3 regions of the Streptomyces sp. SID5469 genome follow, and region 1 is predicted to be linked to each of the others. Evidence: riboswitches for the same ligand, from Rfam matches in the RefSeq annotation. Region 1 holds a riboswitch; each other region holds the start of a gene.
What was found. Region 1 has a riboswitch for cyclic di-AMP ahead of GTY58_RS25410 (transglycosylase SLT domain-containing protein). Riboswitches for the same ligand answer to the same signal wherever they lie in the genome.
Positions count from the first base shown of each region.

Region 2: linked by a shared signal. The riboswitch ahead of GTY58_RS36845 (C40 family peptidase) and the one ahead of GTY58_RS25410 (transglycosylase SLT domain-containing protein) in region 1 are both predicted to bind cyclic di-AMP.
Region 3: linked by a shared signal. The riboswitch ahead of GTY58_RS18455 (transglycosylase family protein) and the one ahead of GTY58_RS25410 (transglycosylase SLT domain-containing protein) in region 1 are both predicted to bind cyclic di-AMP.

Region 1 covers NZ_WWIN01000001.1:5,908,721-5,916,345, reverse strand. The annotation lists gene GTY58_RS25425 (CHRD domain-containing protein) at 1-613, opposite strand, end outside; gene GTY58_RS25420 (polyprenyl synthetase family protein) at 766-1,776, opposite strand; gene GTY58_RS25415 (CocE/NonD family hydrolase) at 2,068-4,122, shown strand; cyclic di-AMP (ydaO/yuaA leader) riboswitch at 4,463-4,628, shown strand; gene GTY58_RS25410 (transglycosylase SLT domain-containing protein) at 4,632-5,108, shown strand; gene GTY58_RS25405 (Cof-type HAD-IIB family hydrolase) at 5,126-5,938, opposite strand; partial or broken gene GTY58_RS40885 (phosphotyrosine protein phosphatase) at 6,091-6,180, opposite strand; gene GTY58_RS25400 (FAD-dependent oxidoreductase) at 6,238-7,440, opposite strand; gene GTY58_RS25395 (ATP-grasp domain-containing protein) at 7,490-7,625, opposite strand, start outside.
Region 2 covers NZ_WWIN01000001.1:8,455,486-8,463,110, reverse strand. The annotation lists gene GTY58_RS36855 (ATP-dependent Clp protease proteolytic subunit) at 1-631, shown strand, start outside; gene GTY58_RS36850 (hypothetical protein) at 639-947, shown strand; cyclic di-AMP (ydaO/yuaA leader) riboswitch at 1,283-1,479, shown strand; gene GTY58_RS36845 (C40 family peptidase) at 1,483-1,956, shown strand; gene GTY58_RS36840 (DUF6328 family protein) at 2,038-2,559, shown strand; partial or broken gene GTY58_RS41090 (LysR family transcriptional regulator) at 2,671-2,778, shown strand; gene GTY58_RS36835 (ATP-binding protein) at 2,818-3,276, opposite strand; partial or broken gene GTY58_RS36830 (helix-turn-helix transcriptional regulator) at 3,524-4,385, shown strand; partial or broken gene GTY58_RS36825 (DUF397 domain-containing protein) at 4,395-4,620, shown strand; gene GTY58_RS36820 (8-amino-7-oxononanoate synthase) at 4,642-5,799, opposite strand; gene bioB (biotin synthase BioB) at 5,960-7,126, shown strand; gene GTY58_RS36810 (adenosylmethionine--8-amino-7-oxononanoate transaminase) at 7,119-7,625, shown strand, end outside.
Region 3 covers NZ_WWIN01000001.1:4,371,170-4,378,794, forward strand. The annotation lists gene GTY58_RS18440 (DUF501 domain-containing protein) at 1-460, opposite strand, end outside; gene GTY58_RS18445 (septum formation initiator family protein) at 489-965, opposite strand; gene eno (phosphopyruvate hydratase) at 1,082-2,374, opposite strand; gene GTY58_RS18455 (transglycosylase family protein) at 2,710-3,393, opposite strand; cyclic di-AMP (ydaO/yuaA leader) riboswitch at 3,398-3,577, opposite strand; gene GTY58_RS18460 (transglycosylase family protein) at 3,754-4,713, opposite strand; gene GTY58_RS18465 (cytochrome P450) at 5,238-6,494, shown strand; gene GTY58_RS18470 (nucleoside triphosphate pyrophosphohydrolase) at 6,549-7,565, opposite strand.

The DNA.
Region 1 (7,625 bases):
AGTCGAAGGCGGTGGTGACCTTGTGGAGCTGGCCGCGGACGGCTCCGCCCGGGAACTGCGCGGTGTGCAGATTGGCGTAGAACGCCCCCGGGTCGGTCTTCAACTGCGAGAGCAGCGCGGCGTCCTTGACCTTGACGGACCCGACGACGCTGTGGTGCCGGACGCCCTTCTCCAGGAGCTCGCTGAAGTCGATCTTGACGCCGCCGTTGGTCCCCTTGGCGCCCTGGTGGATGTGGAGCAGGGTCGGCTTTCCGGTGCCGCGCCAGGTCACGGCGACGGACACGGTGTCCCCCTTGACCCTGATGAACTCCAGGGCCGCGCCGTCCTTGTCGCCGACGGCGGGACCGCCGGCGACCGGGACCTCGTTGGCCCCTCGGAGACTGGCGGCGAGGATGGCGCCCCCACTGCCGCCGCTGCCGCCGACGGCACCGCCCTGCGTGACGATGCTCTGGCCCCCGTGCCCGGTGTGGGCCGTGCCGTGGCCCGCCCCGCCGTTCCCGCCGGCGGCGACCGCCGGGATGACGGCGGCGGCCACTCCGGCCGCGGCGGCCACCGCGACACCGGTGATGATCAGGTTCTTGCGGCGCTTCGCGAACGTAGCGTCAGTACCCATGATCGGAAAACTCCCCGTTTACCGACTGACACCCCCTGTGTCAGCTTCTGTGCGGGAGTACGGAATGAATCTCAGCCTGGACTCATTCTAAGGATGTGACCTGCATCACAACACGGACGACCTGCCGGTATCGGGCAGAAACCAACCCGGCCTCACCCGGCCCGGTGCACCACCGCGTCGCACAGCTCGATCAGCGCGGCCTTCGCGTTGCACTCCGCCAGCGGCGCCAGGGCGGCCCGCGCGTCCTCCACGTACCGCACGGTGTCCTTGCGGGCCTGCTCCAGCGCGGGGTGCGCCCGCAGCCGGGTCAGCGCCTCCGCGTGCCGCGCGTCGTCCGTCAGGTCGGAGTCCAGCAGCTCGCACAGGGCGATGTCCTCGGCCAGCCCGAGCCGGGCCACCCGCTCCCGCAGCCGCAGCACCGGCAGCGTCGGAATGCCTTCGCGCAGATCCGTGCCGGGCGTCTTCCCGGACTCGTGCGAGTCGGAGGCGATGTCGAGCACGTCGTCGGCGAGCTGGAAGGCCACGCCCAGCCGCTCCCCGTACTGCGTGAGCACGTCCACGACCGTCTCGTCGGCCCCGGACATCATCGCCCCGAACCGGCACGCCACCGCCACCAGCGCCCCGGTCTTGCCGCTCAGCACCTCCAGGTAGTGCTCCACGGGGTCGCGGCCGTCCATCGGCCCAGCGGTCTCCAGGATCTGCCCGGTCACCAGCCGCTCGAACGCCTCCGCCTGGACGCGCACCGCCTCCGGGCCGAGGTCGGCGAGGATGTGCGAGGCGCGGGCGAAGAGGAAGTCGCCGGTGAGGACCGCGACCGAGTTGCCCCAGCGGGCGTTCGCGCTGGGGACCCCGCGTCGCACGTCCGCCTCGTCCATGACGTCGTCGTGGTACAGCGTGGCGAGGTGGGTCAGTTCCACCACCACGGCCGAGGGCACGAGCCCCGGCGCGTACGGATCACCGAACCGCGCGGCGAGCATCACGAGCAGCGGCCTGAACCGCTTCCCGCCCGCGCGCACGAGATGCTGCGCGGCCTCCGTGATGAACGGGACCTCGCTCTTGGTGGCTTCGAGCAAACCCTCCTCGACAGCCGCCAACCCGGCCTGGACATCGGCTTCGAGAGCCTGGTCCCGCACGCTCAGCCCGAACGGCCCGACGACGGTCACGAGGGGTCTCCTGTCTGCTGACGTCTACTGACGATCACACGGTCGGTCTCAAGGTCGGTCACTAGCTCGATGACGTCGCCCGTCGAACACTCGCGCTTGTCGAGCTGTTTGTCGATCTGTCGCTGCCATCACTCAAGTCAGCGTATCCGGTCACGTTTCGATCACCACGAGCGCCCACGGTTCCAGGCCGGGCGGTATCGGATCACGACCGGTATGTTCTTGATCAGGTGATAACAAGGTATATGTAGCGATACAAACGGGAGTGGATACAGTGTCCCGTAGGTCACCCCGATGAGCGCGCGCATCCGGACGTCCTTTCCCTACGAGACCACCCACGACGACCTCCTCGTCCCGCTCCAGGACGGAACACGGCTGTACGCGCGCGTGTGGCGCCCGCTGACCGGCGAGCCGGTCCCCGCCCTGCTGGAGTACCTCCCGTACCGCCTCACGGACGAGACCGCCGCCCGCGACTGGCAGCGCCACCCCTGGTACGCGGGTCACGGCTACGCCTCCGTCCGGGTGGACATCCGCGGGCACGGCAACTCGGAGGGCATGCCGGGCGACACCCACGCGGAGGCGGAGGCGGCCGACGGGGTGGAGGTGATCGAGTGGCTGGCGGCCCAGCCCTGGTGCAGCGGGCGGGTCGGCATGTTCGGCATCTCCTGGGGCGGCTTCGACGCCCTGCGGATCGCGGCCCGCGCGCCCGAGCCGCTCAAGGCGGTCGTCACGGTCTGCTCGCCGGACGACCGCTACGACCACGACGTCCACTACCGGGGAGGCTCCGTCCTCGCGGTCGGCATGCACGCCTGGGCGGCGACGATGCTCGCGTTCGCCTCCCGCCCCCCGGACCCGGCGCACGTGGGCGCGGTGATGTGGCGGGACATGTGGACCGAACGCCTGGAGTCGGTGACCCCCTTCATCCACACCTGGCTGGAGCACCAGACGCGGGACGGCTACTGGCGCCCCGGCGGCGTCCGCGAGGACTACGGCGCGATCAGGGCCGCCGTCCTCGCCGTCGGCGGCTGGCACGACCCGTACCGCGACACGGTGCTGCGGCTGGTCGAGTGCCTTCCGCCCGATCGTGTGCGGGGGCTGATCGGCCCGTGGTCGCACCAGTACCCGGACCGCGGCCTGCCGCCCGGCCCGGCGATCGGCTTCCTCCAGGAGACGCTGCGCTGGTGGGACCACTGGCTCAAGGACACGGACACGGACACGGACACGGACACAGGCACAGGCACGAACGGAGTGATGGCCGAGCCGCTGCTCCGCTCGTACATCGGCGACTCGCATCCTCCGGCGACGGTGTACGACGTCCTGCCGGGCCGCTGGGTGGGGGACGCCGCGTGGCCGTCGCCCGCCGTGACCCCGGTGTCGTACGGGCTCCAGGGCGCGCCCGTGCTCGTCCGGTCGCCGATGCACACGGGGGTGGACGCCGGCCGCTTGCTGCCCGTGGGGAACGACGCCGACCTGCCGCCCGACCAGCGCGACGAGGACGCGAAGTCGGCGTGCTTCGAGTTCGAAGTGGCGGCGGAGACCTGGGTGCTGGGGCGGCCGAGGGTGCGGCTGCGGCTGACCTCGTGGGCACCCCGGGGGCAGGTGATCGCGCGGCTGTGCGAGGTGTTCCCCGACGGCTCGTCGACCCTCCTCACCCGGGGCGTCCTGAACCTGTCGGCACGCCACGGCCGTGACCGCGCCACGGCATGGCAGCCGGGCGCGACGGAGGACGTGACCTTCGAGCTGAACGGCATCGGACACGCCTTCCCGCCCGGCCACCGCATCCGCCTCGCGGTCTCCTCCGCGTACTGGCCGTGGATCTGGCCGCAGCCGGGCTCGGAGGCCGGCTTCACACTGGACCCGGCGGGCAGTGCGCTCCAACTGCCGGTGCGGGCAAGGGAGTCGGACCCGGCCATTCGCTTCGAGGAGCCGGAGCAGGCCGAGCCGCTCGGTGTCGTCAGCCCGGTCACTCTCGACGAACCCCGGCCGGAGCGGCTGGTCGTACGCGATGTGGCGGCCGGCCGGTGGCGCCTGGAGGACGACCCGCGTTTCGAGGACGACCCGCGTCACGGCGGTACCCGGGTGTACCCCGACGGGCTGGAGCTCACCGAGGACGCCCGGGAGACCTACACGGTCGACGCGTCCGACCCCCTGTCGGCCCGCACCCGCTCGGACTGGTCGATCCGGCTGCACCGCCCGGACCTGGCGTGGGACGCGAGCGTGCGGACGCGGTCCGAAGTCACCTGCGACGCGGCGGACTTCATCACCTCGGACGAGGTGATCTGCAAGGACGGTGACGAGGTGGTGTTCCACCGGACGTGGCGGAAGAGGATTCCCCGGACAGCGGGATAGCCGGAACTGTCCGAAATGGCATGAAGTATCCGCGCTTAGCGCGCGGTGGGCGCTCCAGGAAAACCGTGCCCGAGTTGCCCGTATTGGGTGGTAGCTCCGTAAAATTCCATCCACGCACGTGAATTGGGTCACGCGGGCGTGGATCGCCACCCCACATCCGGAACGTCAACTTCCCCTTTGCGAAAGGCAAGTTGACCCCTGTCTCCCTAATGCATCAAATGATCCTTTTGCCTGGCATCAAGGTCAAATACACCGTGCTGTGATTTCGCCACTTGTTCCCGACATGTGCTCTCGCATACGTTCCGGACCCGGGCGGATCGCCAAATCCTGCCGCCGCCCGATCAATCCACCACTCACTCACGCACGGCAGGAGCGGGGAAACCAGGTAAGTCGCCGTCCGGTCACCACGCCGGAGCGGCTCGGGGTGAAGCCGCGTCCTCGGACGCGGCCGGGCATCTCCAGCCCGAACCCGACAGCTCACCTCGCAGGCGCCGGAGAGGAAATTCGACATGCCCGCGTTCGCCATGCCCGCCCGATTCGCCCGCACCCTCGCCGTCGCGGGAACGGGTGTCGCCGTCCTCGCCCTGCCGCTCCTGGGGGCGACCGGCGCGTCCGCCGCCACCCCCGCCACCACCGCGGCCGCTCCGTCCTCCGCCGTGACGTACACCAACAACCTCGACGGCTGGATCCGTGAGTCCCTGGACATCATGGCAAAGCACAACATTCCGGGCACGTACAACGGCATCTACCGCAACGTCATCCGCGAGTCGTCCGGCAACCCGCTCGCCATCAACAACTGGGACTCCAACGCCGCGAAGGGCACCCCGTCCAAGGGTCTCCTCCAGGTCATCGACCCGACGTTCGCCGCGTACCACGTGCCCGGCACCGCGTTCGACCCCTACAACCCGGTGGCGAACATCACGGCGGCGTGCAACTACGCCGCCGCGAGGTACGGCTCGATCGACAACGTCTTCGGGGCGTACTGAGCCGACCTTCCGGCCGCTTACCGGCCGGGGAACAACCGCTCGAGGACGACGGCGATGCCGTCGTCCTCGTTCGACGTGGTGATCTCGTCGGCGACGGCCTTGAGCTCGGGATGGGCGTTGGCCATGGCGACGCCGTGGGCCGCCCAGTCGAACATGGGGATGTCGTTGGGCATGTCGCCGAAGGCGATGGTCCGCGCCGGGGTGAGGCCCAGGTGATCGGCGGCGAGGGCGAGCCCGGTCGCCTTGGTGATGCCGCATGGCTGGAGTTCGACGGTGCCGGGTCCCGACATGGTGACCGTGGCGAGCGAACCGACGGCTCCGCGGGCCTCGGACGCCAACTCGTCGTCGGAGAGCAGGGGATGGCGCAGCAGGACCTTGCTGATGGGCTCGGTCCACAGGTCGTCCCGCCGCGGCACCCGTACGGCCGGAAGCGTCGGGTGCGGCATGAGATAGCCCGGCTCGATCAGCGTCAGCCCGTCCACGCCGTCCTGGTCGACGGCCGCGTACACCTCTCCGACCTCGGCCTCGATCTTGCCGAGCGCGGTCTCGGCCAGCTCACGGTCCAGGGTCACCGACCACAGCAGACGGTTCGCGCCGGCGTCGTACAGCTGCGCGCCCTGTCCGCACACCGCGAGCCCCCTGGTGCCGAGGGCGTCGAGCAGTGGTCGCACCCTGGGGGCCGGCCGTCCCGTCACCACGAGGTGCTGGGCGCCGGCCCCGGCCGCCCTCGCCAGCGCGGCGAGGGACCGGTCGGAGAACGTGTCGTCGCGGCGCAGCAGCGTTCCGTCCAGGTCAGTGGCGATGAGTGAATATGCGGTGGGAGCGGCCATGATCGAGAGGATACGGATCGAACGCCCCATCGGCCCGGCGGGAACCGGACGACGTCCGGTATCTCGTGCGCAACGACGCCCGTCACAGGGGCCGTTGATCGCGGGGGCGTTCGGCCGCGGGGGCCGTTGACCGTCCGGCGGGGTCGGTGGGACAGCTCGGCCGGCAGACCGCCCACCCGCCGTTCGCTCTCGTCGCGGACCGGGCGTACGGCGTCGACGCCCTGACCCGCCGGGTCGTCGAGCGTCCGGCCGAGGAAGGGGCGCGATTCCCGGCGCGCCCCTTCGGTGCGGCCGCCGCCTCAGCCGTGCGCCCCCGCCAGGTGCTTCGCCAGGCGCGGGGACGCGAACTCGGTACCGCACACGAAGCGCATCACCGGTCCGTACGACGCCGCGGCCGGCAGGCCCGTGAAGTACAGGCCCGGCACGGACGACCGGAACCCCGCGCCCAGTTTCGGCGTGCCCCGGCTCACCACCAGTTCCGTGCGCAGCTCGTGCCCGAGGAAGTCCATCGCGGCGATGTCGACGCGGTAGCCGGTCGCCGCGATGACATGGTCGGCCGGCAGCTCCTGCGTACGGCCGCCGTGTGTCCGGAGTGTGAGGACCGGTGATCCCTCGGACGCGTGGGCGCGGGCGACGGACGCCACCTCACGCACCTCCACCTTGCCCTCGAAGCGGTCCCGCAGCCACCATGCGCCGAGCGGGCCGAGCACCCGGCGTACCAGGTAGTGGCGGGCCTCGGCGGGCAGATACCGGTACGGGTGGGGGTAGTAGCTCAGCGCCCACAGCGACCAGGCGCGGCCGAAGGGCGACTCGGGGCGCAGCCTCGGCTGCTTCCACGGCGGCGCGCCGAAGGACACCCTGCCCCGGCCCCGGGAGACCACGCGCACGTGCGCACCCGCCTCGGCGGCCAGCGCGGCGGTCTCCAGCGCGGACTGGCCCGCGCCGACGACCACGAGTTCCTTGCCCGCGAACCGGCTCAGGTCGTGGTGCTGGGAGCTGTGCGAGACCGGGCCGGTGGGGGTGGGGCCGTCCACGGCCGCTCCCGCGAGTTCGGCGGGCAGATGGGCCAGCCCGGACAGGCCCGTCGCCACCACGACCGCCCGCGCGGTGAACAACTCACCCGAGTCCAGCTTGAGTTCGAAGCCACCGCCCGCCTTGCGGTCCACCGAGACGACCCGCACCTGCTCCAGGCCGGGCACCAGCTGCTCCTGGAACCACCGCCCGTACCCGATGAATGTCTCCACGGGGATGATGTCCTCGTCCGTGACGAGCCGGGCGATGCCGGCCGCGTCGCAGTAGTCGACGAGGCGGTGGCCGCGTTGGGGGGCGTCGATGGTGGATGCCGCCGGAGTCGACTTCAGCAGCATTCCGGCGGGCATGTGGTCGCGCCAGCTCACCATGGGATCACCGAAGACGCGGACCGGGATACCGCGCGCCCTCAGATGGGCCGCGGTGGACAGGCCGAACGGCCCGGCACCGATGACTGCTACCGGTTGAATCACGAAGTCCCTCCCCAGGACGTGCGGTGCGGCGCGGAGCGCGCACTCGTGCCTACTTCGCAGTGGAACTGTTGGTGCCGCCGCGGCGGTTGGTCCGCCACAGCTGATACAGGTGCTTCGCGCCCGGCCGCACGAAGCGCGCGAGCATCGTGAAGAACGGCCGCAGGTCGTCACCCGCGAGCCAGGCC
Region 2 (7,625 bases), 2.5 Mb from region 1:
CCGACCGTCCGCCCGCTACGCCCTGCCCGAGTTCACCGAGCGCCTCAGTACCGGGCTCCGGACACTGGATCCGTACTCGAAGCTGCTGGACGAACGGATCGTGTTTCTCGGGACACCGATCGACGACACGTCGGCGAACGATGTGATGGCCCAGTTCATGCACCTCGAACACCTGGCCCCGGACCGGGACATCTCGCTGTACATCAACTCCCCCGGCGGCTCGTTCAGCGCGATGACCGCGGTCTACGACACGATGCAGTTCGTCAGCTGCGACGTGGAGACCATCTGCCTGGGGCAGGCGGCATCGGCCGCCGCCGTGCTGCTGGCCGGTGGCACACCGGGCAAGCGGCTCGCGCTGCCCGGCGCACGCGTGCTGATCCACCAGCCGTCGCTGCCCGCGCCGGTCCAGGGCCAGGCGAGCGATCTGGTCATCCAGGCCGCGGAATTGGCGCGTACCCGCGAGCAGTTGGAGGAACTGCTCGTACGGCACACCGGGCAGAGCCCCGAGCGCGTCGCCGCCGACATCGAGCGGGACAAGATCCTGGACGCGCCGGCGGCCGTGGCGTACGGCCTGGTCGACCGGGTCGTCCCGAGCCGCAAGTCGTCCGCCGCCGCGCCCGGCGCGAGGTGAGCCGCCGATGCTGCCGCCCGAACTGCCTCCGCTGCCCGCACTGACCCGCGCCGAGGCCGAGCTGATCGACCGTTACCTCGACGTGGTCGACCTCCTCGGCCGTATCAACCCCGCGCGCCCGGGAGACACCTACCGCGGACTGCGCGCCGCCCAGGCACTGGTGGGCAAGGCGACCGCGCTGCGCGACGCGCTGACGCTGATGCACCAGCGCGGCGAGAGCGAGCTGCACGCCCCGACCCTCGCGCAGGCCCTGCGCGTCCTCGACGGCGAGCGGCGCGCGGCCCGGGTCACCGTGCCGCCGCGATCCGACAGTTGACGCACCCACACCCGGGCCGGCGCCCACCGCGCGCCACGAGCGTCCGGCCCGGGTTCCAAACGAACCAAATGGCGTACCCCCGATCAGCGTAGAAGCCCCAATTTTTCAGGCCCGTACAAGTTGCGCAACGCGCGTAAGCCAAAAGCGGAATAGAGCATTCCAGTGCAGGTCCGGGCCTCCTCGGTGCTCCCAACACCGTTCGAAAACAAGGGGTGTCCACCCGAACGGGTGAGTGGTGAGTAACAACACAAACTCCCCGTTCCGTTGGGATTTTCGGACACCTGTGGGTGAAGATCCCTTCCTGACGGCAAGCCCCCGCCACAGCGGCGGGGCGGTCCGGGCGGACGCCGAGTCCTGCCGCCGCCCGGATGACTGGTCGACAGGAGTGGATCGGCAGGAGTGGAGGACCCAGCAAGGCGGGCCTCCGGAGAGATCCGGAAGGTCCTTGGGGTGAAGCCGCAGTACGCGGCCGGGCTACTTCGCCAGTCCGAATCCGACAGGTCATCCTTCACAGGCGGCTGACGAAGGGTTGCGCATGTCTGCGCTCAATCGTGTCCCCTCGCTGCTGACCAGGGCCGGTACGGCCTCAGCTCTCACCCTTGCTGCCGTGGGCGGCAGCATCGCGGTCCCGGGCGTCGCCTCCGACGCCGCGGCCGCGACACCAGCGACGAAGGCACTCCAGATCGCGGCGTCCAAGAAGGGCTCCCCCTACAAGTGGGGCGCCGCGGGGCCGCGCCGCTTCGACTGCTCCGGGCTCACGCTCTACGCGTTCAAGAAGGCGGGCAAGAGCCTGCCCCGTACGGCTGCGGCGCAGTACAACAAGACCCACCATGTCTCCGCGTCCCACCGCAAGGCAGGGGACCTGGTGTTCTTCCACTCGGGCCGGAGCGTGTACCACGTCGGCATCTACGCCGGGAAGGGAAAGATCTGGCACTCCCCGAAGACCGGGGAAGTGGTGAAGCTCCAGAAGATCTGGACGAAGAGCGTGTGGTACGGCCGGGTCAGCTGACCCACCCGTCGGGGTGACGGCGCGGCCGCGCCGTCACCCCGACGGGGCGTGACACGGGCCGAAACGGTTACTCGTTCACCCATGGCCGACCGACCTGCCCGAGCGTTGCGCGACGAGACATCCCTGGAACGCGCCGACCGCAACTTCGCGGAGCTGCTCCAGGAACTGCGGGTCACCCAGACGGGCGTCCAGATCCTGTTCGCCTTCCTGCTGACCCTGGCCTTCACCCCCCGCTTCCCGGCCCTCGACACGGTGCAGCGCGCCACGTACGTCACCACGCTGCTGCTCTCCATGCTGGCCGCGGCGCTGTTCACGGCGCCCGCCGCGGTGCACCGGGGGCTGTTCCAGCAGAACGCCAAGCCCACCATCGTGCGGCTCTCCTCCCGCCTGGCCTCGATCGGCCTCGGAGTGCTGATGCTGGCCTTCACCGGGTCGGTGCTGCTCGTGGTGGACGTGGCCCTGGGCCGGGGTGCCGGCATCGCCGCCGGCGCGGGGACGCTGGCCGTGTGCGTGGCCCTGTGGGTCGTACTGCCGCTGATGGCGCAGCGTTCGGCTCTCGCGCGGCCGGCCGGCCCGGAAGCAGAACCACGCCGAGAACCCTGAGAACGGCGCCGGTGACGGCCACGACGGCCCGGGCTGCACGCGGCGCCGTGCGCGGCGACCGCAGCGTCCGTACGCCGTGACAGACGTCCACACGCGGCACGGCGACCATGCCTGCGCCCCGACCCGCCCCGACCCGTGGCGCTGACGGCGGTCGCCGGGGCCGGCTCGATCACCCGGACGGCCGAACACCTCGGCCGCACCGCGCCCGCGCTCTCCCGGTGGCCGGTTCAAGCAGCCGTGCGGCACAGTTCAGCGCGGTCAGGGTTCTTGCTGCCCCCCTGCCGTCACCGGCTGCGCGGACACCGCCCACGGGAGTTCGATCAGTACCGTCTTGCCGCCCTCCCGGGTGGGCCGGACCCGCATCCTGCCGCCGCACTCGGCGGTCAGCCAGCGGATGATGACCATTCCGCGGCCGTTGTCCTGCTGGACGGCCGCGGGCAGTCGTTTCGGGAAGCGTGGATGGCTGTCGGTGACACCGATGTGCAGGTGTTCGTCGCGGTCGAGCGCGATGTCAACCGTGAACGTGGGTGACTGCCCGAAGGTGTGCTGGACCGCGTTGGTGGCGAGCTCGGACACGATCAGGCGCACGGTGTCCGCGACTTCCGCGTCGCCCGGCAGGCCCCATTCGGCCAGCACACTCGCGACGTATTTTCGGGCGGCGGAGACCGAGGCGGGATCGCTCGGCAGAGTGACGGATGCTTCCTGGTGATCTGCCATGGCGACGTCGTCCCTTTCCCACGGGACCGGGGCCCGACACGGAGCGGAGGGTTCGAGTACGGTCCCGGACTGGTGCTTCGCGCCAGACTGCCATCACCAGGGCGGCCTCGGTGCCGATCCACCAAGATATGCATATATCTGTCGCCCGAAGCGGTGAACTCTCCGACGACCGACCGTATTTGGGTGGGCATTCGGCCCATCCTCTACCGTCGCCGCGAGCCCGCTTCCCGGGCGAAAGGAGTCGGCCATGCAGTACGGACCAGCAGTGCGCCGCCGCAAACTCGGCGCCGAATTACGCTCCCTACGCGCCCGGGCGGGCCTCACCAGTGGCCAGGCGGCCGGTCTCGTCGGCTGGCACCAGTCCAAGGTGAGCCGGATCGAGACGGGCTCCAGCGGGGTGAAACCGCCCGACGTACGGCTGCTTTTGGACGTATACGGCGTCGAGGATCCCGAACTGCGCGAGCTGCTGCTGGTGTTGGCGGGCTCCGACGACGGCGGCGTCCGGCAGAACTGGTGGCATGCCTATCGCGGGGTGCTGCCGCCGACGTACCGCGACTTCATCAGTCTGGAGTCGCAGGCCAGCGCGATGCGCACGCTGGAGACCTCGGTGGTGCCGGGCCTGCTCCAGACGCCCGAGTACGCCCGGGCGGTGACCCGGGCCGCGGTCGGCAGCGCGGAGGACGCCAAGCTGGACACTCTGGTGGAGGTGCGGCTGGCCCGGCAGGACGTCCTGCGTTCGAACCCGCCGCTGGAACTGACCGCGGTCCTCGACGAGGCGGTGCTGCGCCGGGAGGTCGGCGGCCCGGAGGTCATGACGCAGCAGCTGGAACGGCTGCTGGAGGCGGCCAAGCTGCCTCAAGTGCGGCTTCAGGTACTGCCGTTCGCCGCGGGGGCCCACATCGGAATCACCGGGCCTTTCGTTATCTTCTCCTTTCCGAGCAGATCTGATCTGGATGTGGTTGTTCTCGACCACCTGACGAGTAGCCTCTATCTCGAGCGGAAAGAAGACCTCCAGGCCTACAGCGAGGCCTTCGACACCCTTCGGTTCCACGCCCTTTCACCCAAGGACACGTTGGATTACATGCGCCGCATTAGGTGACGGCTCGTAAGGAGGCACCATGACTGCACTGCCTCGGTGCGTATCCTCAAGTACCTCTCTGCCAGGTGTGCGGTGGCTGCGCAGCAGCCGCAGCACGGGGAATGAACAACTGCGTCGAGACGGCCCGGCCGGGCCCCGGCCCCTGGGCCGGCCTGGTCGCCGTCCGCGACTCGAAGAACGTGAGCGGCCCCGCCCTGCTGTTCGCCCCCGAGGCCTGGGAGGGATTCGTCGCCGGACTGGACTGACAGCCGACCGCTCGTCCCGCACTAGGTGCGATGCACGGCCGTTACGCCGACGTATGGCCGCGTCTCGCCGATCACCCGCACGGCACGGTCGATCTGACCGTCGGTGAGGTCCGCGCGAGCGGTCAGCCTCAGCCGGGAGATGCCGTCGGGCACGGACGGTGGGCGGAAACAGCCGACGGCGAGACCCGCCGCCCGGCAGTCCGCCGCCCACCGCACCGCCTGCTCGGGGGAGGGCGCCCGCACGGAGACGACGGCGGCGTCCGGCCGTACCGCTTCGTGGCCCTCCGCCGTCAGCCGGGTGTGCAGTTCCTTCGCCACCGTACGGGCCCGTGCGGCACGCTCCGGTTCGCGGCGCAGCAGCCGCAGCGCCGCGAGGGCCGCGCCCGCCGCCGCCGGGGCCAGCCCGGTGTCGAAGATGAACGTACGGGCCGCGTTGATCAGGTGGTCGATCACCCGGGCCGGACCGAGCACGGCGCCGCCCTGGCTGCCGAGCGACTTGGACAGCGTGACCGTCACGACCACGTCCGGCGCGCCCGCGAGCCCCGCCGCCCAGGGGGCGCCCCGGCCGCCGTCGCCGAGGACGCCGAGCCCGTGCGCGTCGTCGATCACCAGCCCCGCACCGTACTGCCGGCAGGCTTCGGCGAGGTCCGCCAACGGGGCCGCGTCGCCGTCCACCGAGAAGACCGTGTCCGAGACGGCGACGGCCTGGCCCTCGTGCGTCCCCAGCGCCTTGCGCACGGCGTCCGGATCGGCGTGCGCGACGACCTGGGTGGTGCCCCGCGCCAGCCGGCAGCCGTCGATGAGCCAGGCGTGGTTGCCCGCGTCGGAGACGATCAGGGAGCCGTGCGGGGCGAGCGCGGTGACCGCGGCGAGATTGGCCGCGTACCCGGAGGAGAAGACCAGGGCCGCCTCGAAGCCGCAGAAGTCGGCCAGCTCGCGTTCGAGTTCGCCGTGCAGTTCCGTGGTGCCGGTGACGAGGCGGGAGCCGGTGGCGCCGCCGCCCCACGTCCTGGCCGCCTCGGCCGCGCCCTCGGTGATCTCGGGATGGCGGGCGAGGCCGAGGTAGTCGTTGCTCGCGAGATCGAGGAGGGGCGAGTCGGCGGGGCGCGGGCGCAGGGTGCGTACGAGACCGGCCCGGCGGCGCGTGTGCGCCTGCTCGTCGATCCAGCCGAACGCCATGTGTCCTCCGGACCGTAGTGACGGGTGTTTTGTAGGCAGTGCACAGACCCTAGCGGGACCGTCGGCCGCCCAGGATGTGGCAATACCCACACGTTGAACCGTCTCTGTTGTGCAAACTCTCCTTGGCCCGGGCCCGTCGCATAGGACAGGATCGGCTCTCATGGACCTGCTGAACACGCTGGTGGAAAAGGGGCTTCGGCGCGAGCTGCCGAGCCGAGCCGAGGCGCTCGCCGTCCTTGCCACCTCCGACGACGACGTGCTCGATGTGGTGGCCGCGGCCGGCAAGGTGCGCAGGCACTGGTTCGGCCGACGGGTGAAACTCAACTATCTCGTCAACCTCAAGTCGGGCCTGTGCCCCGAGGACTGCTCCTACTGCTCCCAGCGGCTCGGCTCCAAGGCCGAGATCCTGAAGTACACCTGGCTCAAGCCGGACGAGGCCTCGCAGGCCGCGGCGGCCGGGCTGGCCGGCGGCGCCAAGCGGGTCTGCCTGGTGGCCAGCGGCCGCGGCCCGACGGACCGGGACGTGGACCGGGTCTCCGACACCATCAAGGCGATCAAGGACCAGAACGAGGGCGTCGAGGTGTGCGCCTGCCTCGGTCTGCTCTCCGACGGCCAGGCCGACCGGCTGCGCGAGGCGGGCGCGGACGCCTACAACCACAACCTCAACACGTCCGAGGGGACGTACGGGGACATCACGACCACCCACACGTACGCCGACCGGGTGGAGACCGTACAGAAGGCGCACGCGGCGGGCCTGTCGGCCTGCTCGGGGCTGATCGCCGGCATGGGCGAGACGGACGAGGACCTGGTCGACGTGGTCTACTCGCTGCGCGAGCTGGACCCGGACTCCGTTCCGGTCAACTTCCTGATCCCGTTCGAGGGCACCCCGCTCGCCAAGGAGTGGAACCTGACGCCTCAGCGGTGTCTGCGCATCCTCGCGATGGTCCGGTTCGTCTGCCCGGACGTCGAGGTCCGCATCGCGGGCGGCCGCGAGGTCCACCTCCGTACGATGCAGCCGCTCGCGCTGCACCTCGCCAACTCGATCTTCCTCGGCGACTACCTCACCAGCGAGGGCCAGGCGGGCAAGGCGGACCTGGAGATGATCGCGGACGCCGGGTTCGAGGTGGAGGGGGCCGACCAGGTGACGCTGCCGGAGCACCGGGCGCCGGCCGGCGGCTGCGGGTCTGAGCAGAGCGCGGGGTGCGGGTCGCACGAGGGCGGCGGAGCCTGCGGTTCCGCTCCCGCGCCGCGGACCGACGAGGCCCGTACGGACCTGGTCGCCGTACGCCGCCGGGGTGCCGGAACGGACCTCGCGCCCAATGCCTGACCTGTCCCTGGCCGAGCTGCTCGACCTCGATCGGCGGCACGTCTGGCACCCGTACGGGCCGATGCCCGGCCGTCAGGAACCGCTCGTCGTCGAGGCGGCGAGCGGGGTGCGGCTGCGCATGGCCGACGGAACGGGCGAACTGATCGACGGCATGTCGTCGTGGTGGTCGGCGATCCACGGCTACAACCACCCCGTGCTCAACGAAGCGGCGCGCGAGCAGCTGTCGCGGATGAGCCATGTCATGTTCGGCGGGCTCACCCACGAGCCCGCCGTGCGCCTCGCGAAGCGTCTTGTCGACATCTCGCCCGAGGGTCTGGAGCACGTCTTCCTCGCCGACTCCGGCTCGGTCTCGGTCGAGGTCGCGGTCAAGATGTGCCTCCAGTACTGGCGGTCGCTCGGCCGTCCCGGCAAGCAGCGGCTGCTGACCTGGCGCGGCGGCTACCACGGCGACACCTGGCAGCCGATGTCCGTGTGCGACCCCCAGGGCGGGATGCACGAG
Region 3 (7,625 bases), 1.5 Mb from region 1:
CCTCGTCGCCCAGCGGGTTCACACCCGGGCCCGCGGCCAGGGAGTGGGCCACCAGCACATGCAGGCACTTCACCCGGTCCGGCATGCCGCCCGCGCTCGGGAAGCCCTCCAGGACCTCGATGGAGTCGCGGCGGGCGATGTAGTCCTCGTGCGCCGCGCGGTAGGCCGCGGCCAGCTCGGGGTCGGTCGCCAGCCGGTCCGTCATCTCCTTCATGACGCCGTTGGCCTCGAGGGTGCCGATCGCGGACGCGGCCCGCGGGCACGTCAGGTAGTACGTCGTCGGGAACGGCGTGCCGTCGGGCAGCCGCGGCGCCGTCTCGACGACGTCCGGCTGTCCGCACGGGCACCGGTGCGCGATGGCGCGCAGTCCGCGCGGCGGGCGCCCGAGCTGCTGCTTGAAGGCCTCGACGTCCGCGTCGGTCGGCTCGGTGCGCGGAGTGGTCGGCGGGGGCGTTTCCATGCCTGTACGTAAGTCTCTTTCTCGTTCTTCACTGGTCGGAGGCGTCGGACTTGTCGACCCCGTCCCAGACGTTGGCGTACCAGGGGCGGTCGGCCGCACCCTGCGTCGTCCGCGCCGGCTTGGCCGCGGCCGGGTCGATCACGATGTAGCCGGTCTCGCCCGGCATCACATAGTGCAGCCGCTGCCGGATCTGCTGCTCGGCGTAGGCGTCGTCCTGCCAGCGGGCCTTGAGGTCACGCAGCTGTTCGACGCGCTGCCGGGCCCGCTCCTGCTGCCGCTGGAGATCGGCGACCTCGGCGCGCTGGGACACGTACTGCCTTATCGGGTACGCGAGGGCCACGATCAGCGAGCACAGCACCAGCGCGAGCAGCGCGGCCCGGCTGGTCAGCCGGGAGCGGCGGGCCTGCCGCTTGGTCTGGGAGCGGTAGACGCGGGCCGCCGTCTGCTCGCCGAGCAGCCGCAGCCTGGTCGCGGTGGAGAACCGGTCCCGGTCCTTCACGGCCATCTCCCGCCTCCCCTTCACACGCGCGTACGTCCCCGCACACGGTACGGGACCGAGTACGGGGACGTACGTACGACGCTGCCCAAGGGCCTTGGCGGATCAGCCCTCGCTGTGCCTGATCAGTTCGCCGAGCGGAACCGGGGGAACGCCGAGCGGCCGGCGTACTCGGCGGCGTCGTCGAGGATCTCCTCGATGCGCAGCAGCTGGTTGTACTTGGCGACACGGTCCGAGCGGGCCGGGGCGCCGGTCTTGATCTGACCGCAGTTCACGGCGACGGCGAGGTCGGCGATGGTGACGTCCTCGGTCTCGCCGGAGCGGTGGGACATCATGCACTTGAAGCCGTTGCGCTGGGCCAGCTCGACGGCGTCCAGGGTCTCGGTCAGCGAACCGATCTGGTTGACCTTGACGAGCAGGGCGTTGGCGGAGCCCTCCTCGATGCCGCGGGCCAGGCGCTCCGGGTTGGTGACGAAGAGGTCGTCGCCGACGATCTGGACCTTGTCGCCCAGCTTGTCGGTGATGACCTTCCAGCCGGCCCAGTCGTCCTCGTACAGCGGGTCCTCGATGGAGACGAGCGGGTACGCGGAGACGAGCTCCTCGTAGTACTCGGTCATCTCGGCGGCCGAGCGGGACTTGCCCTCGAACTCGTACTTGCCGTCCTTGTAGAACTCGGACGCGGCGACGTCGAGCGCGAGCGCGATCTGCTCGCCCGGGATGTAACCGGCCTGCTTGATGGCCTCGATGATGAGGTCGAGCGCGGCGCGGTTCGACTCCAGGTTCGGGGCGAAGCCGCCCTCGTCGCCGAGGCCGGTGGACAGGCCCTTGGTCTTCAGCACCTTCTTGAGGGTGTGGTAGACCTCGGCGCCCCAGCGCAGGGCCTCGGAGAAGGACTCCGCGCCGATCGGGGCGATCATGAACTCCTGGATGTCCACGTTGGAGTCGGCGTGCGAGCCGCCGTTCAGGATGTTCATCATCGGAACGGGCAGCAGGTGCGCGTTCGGGCCGCCCAGGTAGCGGAAGAGCGGGAGGTCGCTGGCCTCGGAGGCGGCGTGCGCGACGGCGAGGGAGACGCCGAGGATGGCGTTGGCGCCGAGCGAGCCCTTGTTGTCGGTGGCGTCCAGGTCGAACATCGCCTGGTCGATCAGGCGCTGCTCGGTGGCGTCGTAGCCGACGAGCTCCGGGCCGATCTGCTCGATGACGGCGAGGACGGCCTTCTCGACACCCTTGCCCTGGTAACGGTTGGGGTCACCGTCGCGGAGCTCGATGGCCTCGAAGGCACCGGTGGAGGCGCCGGACGGGACGGCGGCACGACCCGTGCTGCCGTCGTCGAGGCCGACCTCGACCTCGACCGTGGGGTTGCCTCGGGAGTCCAGGATTTCCCGGGCTACGACGACGTCGATGGACGGCACGAGCATCTCCTTCTGGGATGTGACGCGAGTTACGCCGGGCCGGAGGCCCGGTTGGGCGCAGACCTGTGGAGGCCCCGCGGGATGAGCCTAACCGGCTCTGAGGGATCGGCCAGCCGGTCGACCACCTCATGGACAGAACCGAGAGTAAATTGTTTCCGAACGGAACAAAAGAGCCCCGGTATATCCGGTGCGACCGGGACAAGAAAAAGCCCCGCCCCGGTGCGTACGGGGGAAGACGCACCGGAGCGGGGGGCCCGTGGGGACGGGGGCGGCCCCTCACGAGGCCTCCACCATGGAGGTCACGTATGGGAGCGCGCTGTGGTTCAGGTACGAGCCTGTTGTCAGCTCAGGTGGAGCTGCTGGCCCGGGTAGATGAAGTCGGCGTCGTCGACGATGTCCTTGTTCAGCTTGAACAGCTTCTGCCAGCCGCCCGCGACGTGCTTCTTCTCGGCGATGGAGCTGAGGGTGTCGCCCTTGACGACCTTGTACTCGCCGTCGCCCTTCTTGACCTTCTTGCCGGTCGGGGTCTCGACGGTCTTGGCGGCCGGCCGCTCGTCCGAACGGGAGGCGCGCTGCTCGGTCGACTGGGTGGTGCTGCTCTTCGGGGTGCTCTGCTGCGGGGTGCTCGGGGCCGGCGAGCCGGCGTTGTTCGCGGCGCCCGAAAGTCCGGTGCCGCAGGTCGGCCAGGCGCCCTTGCCCTGGGCGGCGAGGACCTTCTCGCCGACCGAGATCTGCTCGGACTTGGAGGCCTGGTCGGCGGTGGAGGCGTAGGCCGTGCCGCCGTACGCGGCCCAGGTGGAGGCCGAGAACTGAAGGCCGCCGTAGTAGCCGTTTCCGGTGTTGATGGACCAGTTGCCGCCGGCCTCGCACTGGGCGACGGCGTCCCACTCGGAGGCGGTGGCGGCGGAGGCGTTGCCGGCCGCCATGAGCGGGGCGGCGACGGCGGCACCGGTGACACCGGCGATGGCGATCGCACGAGTGGCCTTGGACGGGCGGCGGTGCTTGCCCTTGCTGGAAAGCAGCATGAAGTGATCCCCTCACCGACGCCTACGAGGTGAGCTGTCGGGTTCGGGCCGGTTGAGTTGCCCGGCCGCGCGCCTTCCTCTGCCGATTCCGGCGCGCGACTTCACCCCTAGCCGGACCAGCCTCAAGTGCTGGGCCCGGCGCCTACCTTGGGTCCCCCGCTCCTGCCTGCGGCGCTTACGCGACGACTGTTCCCGTACGGCCGCTGGCAGGATTCGGCGTTGCGACCGTCGGGGCCCGCTGTGGCGAGCGATCACGACCGTAAGCAGTCGATCGCCGGAATTTCAAAGACGATCAGGGCTTCTGAGACTCATCTCTCACTCTCACCAAACCGGGACATTAGCGGTGAAAGACGGTCCGAACTACCGCTGCTTTTCGCCCGGTTCGGCAGCAAGTGCAAGGCTCTGACCGGGGACGATGACGTCCGGGTCGGCGCCGACGGTCTTCTCGTTCTCGGTGTACAGCGCGGACCATCCGCCCCTGAGCCCAAGGGAGTCGGCGATGGCCGACAGGCTGTCTCCGGGGCGCACGACGTACGCGTCGTCGGCCGCGTCGGGAGCCGCCTCGCGGGAGCCGTCGGAGCCGCGGGAGGCATGCCGGCCGGTGGAGTCGTCGGCGCGGCCGTCGGCGGCACTCTCGTCGGCCGTGTCGCCGCGGTGCCGGCCGGAGCTGGTGGACTCCGCCTCGGAGGGGGTCGAAGCGTCGCCGTTCTGCCCTGACTTGTCCGAGTCGTCACTCTTCGCCGCATCCGCGGACGAGCTGTCGGAAGTCGAAGAGCCGGACGGCGTGGCGTCGGCCTTGGCGGAGCCCTTGGAATCCTTGGCCGCGGACGAGGAGCCGGACGAAGAGGACGAGTCGGACAGGCCGGAGCTGATGCCGGAACCGGAGTCGGAGTCGGCCGTGGATCCGCTGCCGAGGAGGCCCGTGTCGACGTCGGCCGAACCGGAGTCCTGGCTGAGGCCGACAGCGATGCCGCAGGTGGACCAGGGGGAGCTGCCCTTGGCGGCGAGGACCTTCTCGGCGACGGCTATCTGCTGGGAGCGGCTGGCCTGGTCGGCACTGGGGGCGTAGTCGAGACCGCCGTACTTCTCCCAGTTCCCCTGGGACAACTGGAGCCCGCCGTAGTACCCGTTGCCGGTGTCGGCGCTCCAGGAGCCTCCGCTCTCGCACTCCGCGACCTGGTCCCACGTCGTACCGCTGGCCGCGCTGGCGCCGGTGGCGCCGAGCAACGGGATCGCGATGGCCGAGCCGGTCACGCCGGCCGCGACGAGGAGGGCCGGAGCCTGACGGGGGCGTCGGTGTCGACCGTTCCCGGAGAGCATGCGGTTGCCTTTCGCGTGACAGCAGTGAGCTGCGCGACGGTTGTGGCCAAGCGCCGCGCTTGATGCGTGAACGTATCCGTACTCGAACGCTTGTCACAAGTTAATGCCGCGCAGATCACGTGAAGATCACAGAGTTGAACGAATGTCAGTTCTCTCGCGACAGCTCTCTGTGTTAGTGCATGCGGGTACCTCACCGCCCAGCTGGGGTGAACTCCACCGGAAGCGTGCGCAATCCATGCATGACGCGCTTTCGGTGCAGCCCAAATCGACCGAATCCACCGCGAGTTGCAGTTCCTGGAGAGGGGCGAGCGGCGTCTGCCCACAGTCGGGCGGCGGGTACACCGAGGCAGCAGTGACGCCGTGCCCGTAGCCGAGGTGCTGGTTGTCACGTCGGGAGAGTCGGCACGGTGGCGGGGTCGGCACGGCGGCGGGGTCGGCACGGCGGCGGGGTCGGCACGGTGGCGGGGTCGGCCGCCGGTACGCGCCGACTCCAGCGAGAACGCGGCTCCCGGTACCGTCACCCCGTGAACGCCCCACATAGCGAACCCGAACTCTTCACCTGGGAGTTCGCCACCGACCCCTACCCTGCCTACGCGTGGCTCCGCGAGCATGCGCCCGTGCACCGCACCACACTTCCCAGCGGTGTCGAGGCGTGGCTGGTGACTCGGTACGCGGACGCCAAGCAGGCGCTGGCCGACGCGCGGCTCTCCAAAAATCCCGTGCACCATTCCGAAGACGCCCCCGGAAAGAGCAAGACGGGTATCCCCGGCGAGCGCAGCGCCAACCTCATGACCCATCTGCTCAACATCGACCCGCCGGACCACACGCGCCTCCGTCGGCTCGTCTCCAAAGCGTTCACACCCCGCCGAGTGGCCGAATTCGCGCCCCGGGTCCAAGAGCTGACCGACCACCTCATCGACCAGTTCGCGCAGACCGGAAGCGCCGACCTCATCCATGAGTTCGCGTTCCCCCTCCCCATCTACGCCATCTGCGACCTGCTCGGCGTCCCCCGCGAGGACCAGGACGACTTCCGGGACTGGGCGGGGATGATGATCCGGCACGGGGGAGGGCCGAGGGGCGGTGTCGCGCGGTCCGTGAAGAAGATGCGCGGCTATCTCGCCGAGCTGATCCACCGCAAACGGGAGGCGCTGCCGGCCGACCCCGGCCCCGGCGAGGACCTCATCTCCGGTCTCATCCGCGCCTCCGACCACGGCGAGCACCTCACCGAGAACGAAGCCGCGGCCATGTGTTTCGTACTGCTGTTCGCCGGTTTTGAAACGACCATCAACCTCATCGGCAACGGCACATACGCGCTGCTGCGCAACCCACAGCAGCGGGCGCGACTGCAGCAGTCGATCGAGCGGGGCGAACAGGACCTGCTCGACACCGGTATCGAAGAGCTCCTCCGCTACGACGGCCCCGTCGAACTGGCTACTTGGCGCTACGCGACCGAGCCCCTGGACATGGGCGGACAGCGCATCGCTTCCGGTGATCCCGTGCTCGTGGTCCTCGCCGCCGCCGACCGTGATCCCGCGCGTTTCGACGAGCCGGACACGCTCGACCTCTCCCGCAGCGACAACCAGCACCTCGGCTACGGACATGGCATCCACTACTGCATCGGCGCGCCGCTCGCCCGCCTCGAAGGCCGCACGGCGCTGGCCACCCTGCTGCGCCGGCTGCCCGATCTCCGCCTTGCCGCCGATCCCGCGGACCTGCGCTGGCGAGGCGGCCTGATCATGCGCGGGCTGCGCAACCTCCCCGTGGAGTTCACGGCCACCTGACACATGTGGCTCACCGCGTTCACGCCGCCGACCCCGGCAGGTCCGCCGCTTGTGTCAGTCCCCCGCCGCGCCCGTCTCCTCCGCCCCCCGGATCGCGTCCCGGTAGGCCCGCGCCGCCGCCCGGAGTGCCGCCTCCGGGTCCACGCCCTCCGCCTCGGCGCGCGCGGCCATCGCCAGCAGCTCGTAGCCGACGTCCTCGCCGTGCGGCAGCGGTACGTCGAGTCCCGCCGTGCGCACCCGCGACGACAGCTTCGCGGCCAGGGCCAGGCCCGGCTGGCCGAGCGGAACGCCCTCGGTCACCGAGGTCCGCTGCTTCTCCACCGCCTTGGTGCGCAGCCAGTGCTCCTTGACCTCCTCCGGAGTGGCCGCGGTCTCGTCGCCGAAGACGTGCGGGTGGCGGTGGATCAGCTTGGCGACGATGCCGCCCGCCACGTCGTCGATCGAGAACGGCTCGTCCTCGTCCTCCTCCGCGATCCGGGCGTGGAAGACCACCTGGAGCAGGACGTCTCCCAGCTCCTCGCGGAGTTCGTCGCGGTCGCCCTCCTCGATCGCCTCGACCAGCTCGTACGCTTCCTCGATGCCGTACTTGGCCAGGCCCTTGTGGGTCTGCTGGGACGACCAGGGGCACTCGGCGCGGATGCGGTCCATGACCTGGACGAGGTCGAGGAGACGGGCGCCCGGCAGGTCGTACGAGGCGGGGAGCAGCTCCAGGTCCGGCATCTGTATGCGGCCGGAGCCCGCGAGGCGGGCCAGCCCGTCGGTGAGGCGCGGCTCGCCCTCGCCGGTCGCGACGACGACCAGCGTGCGGCCGCCGGCGCAGGCGTCGACCAGCTCCTCGGCGGTCGGGGACGCCTCGTCGACCGTGATGCCCGCCTCGCGCAGATACGGCAGCTGGGGGTGCGCGCCGTCCGCGCACAGGACCCGGTCGGCACCGTGCAGCGCCTGCCAGGCGGGCCAGGACAGGAGTCCGGGTGCGACACGGTGACTGGTGGTGAGCAGGACGATGCGGCCGGGGGCGGGGGCGTCGGCACCGGTCACGTTCGAGTCGCCGTTGAGGCTGGTTGCGTTCACCCCTCGAACGTAACCCACGCCGCCGACACCACCAGCAGTTATCCACAGGCCGGGCGGTGA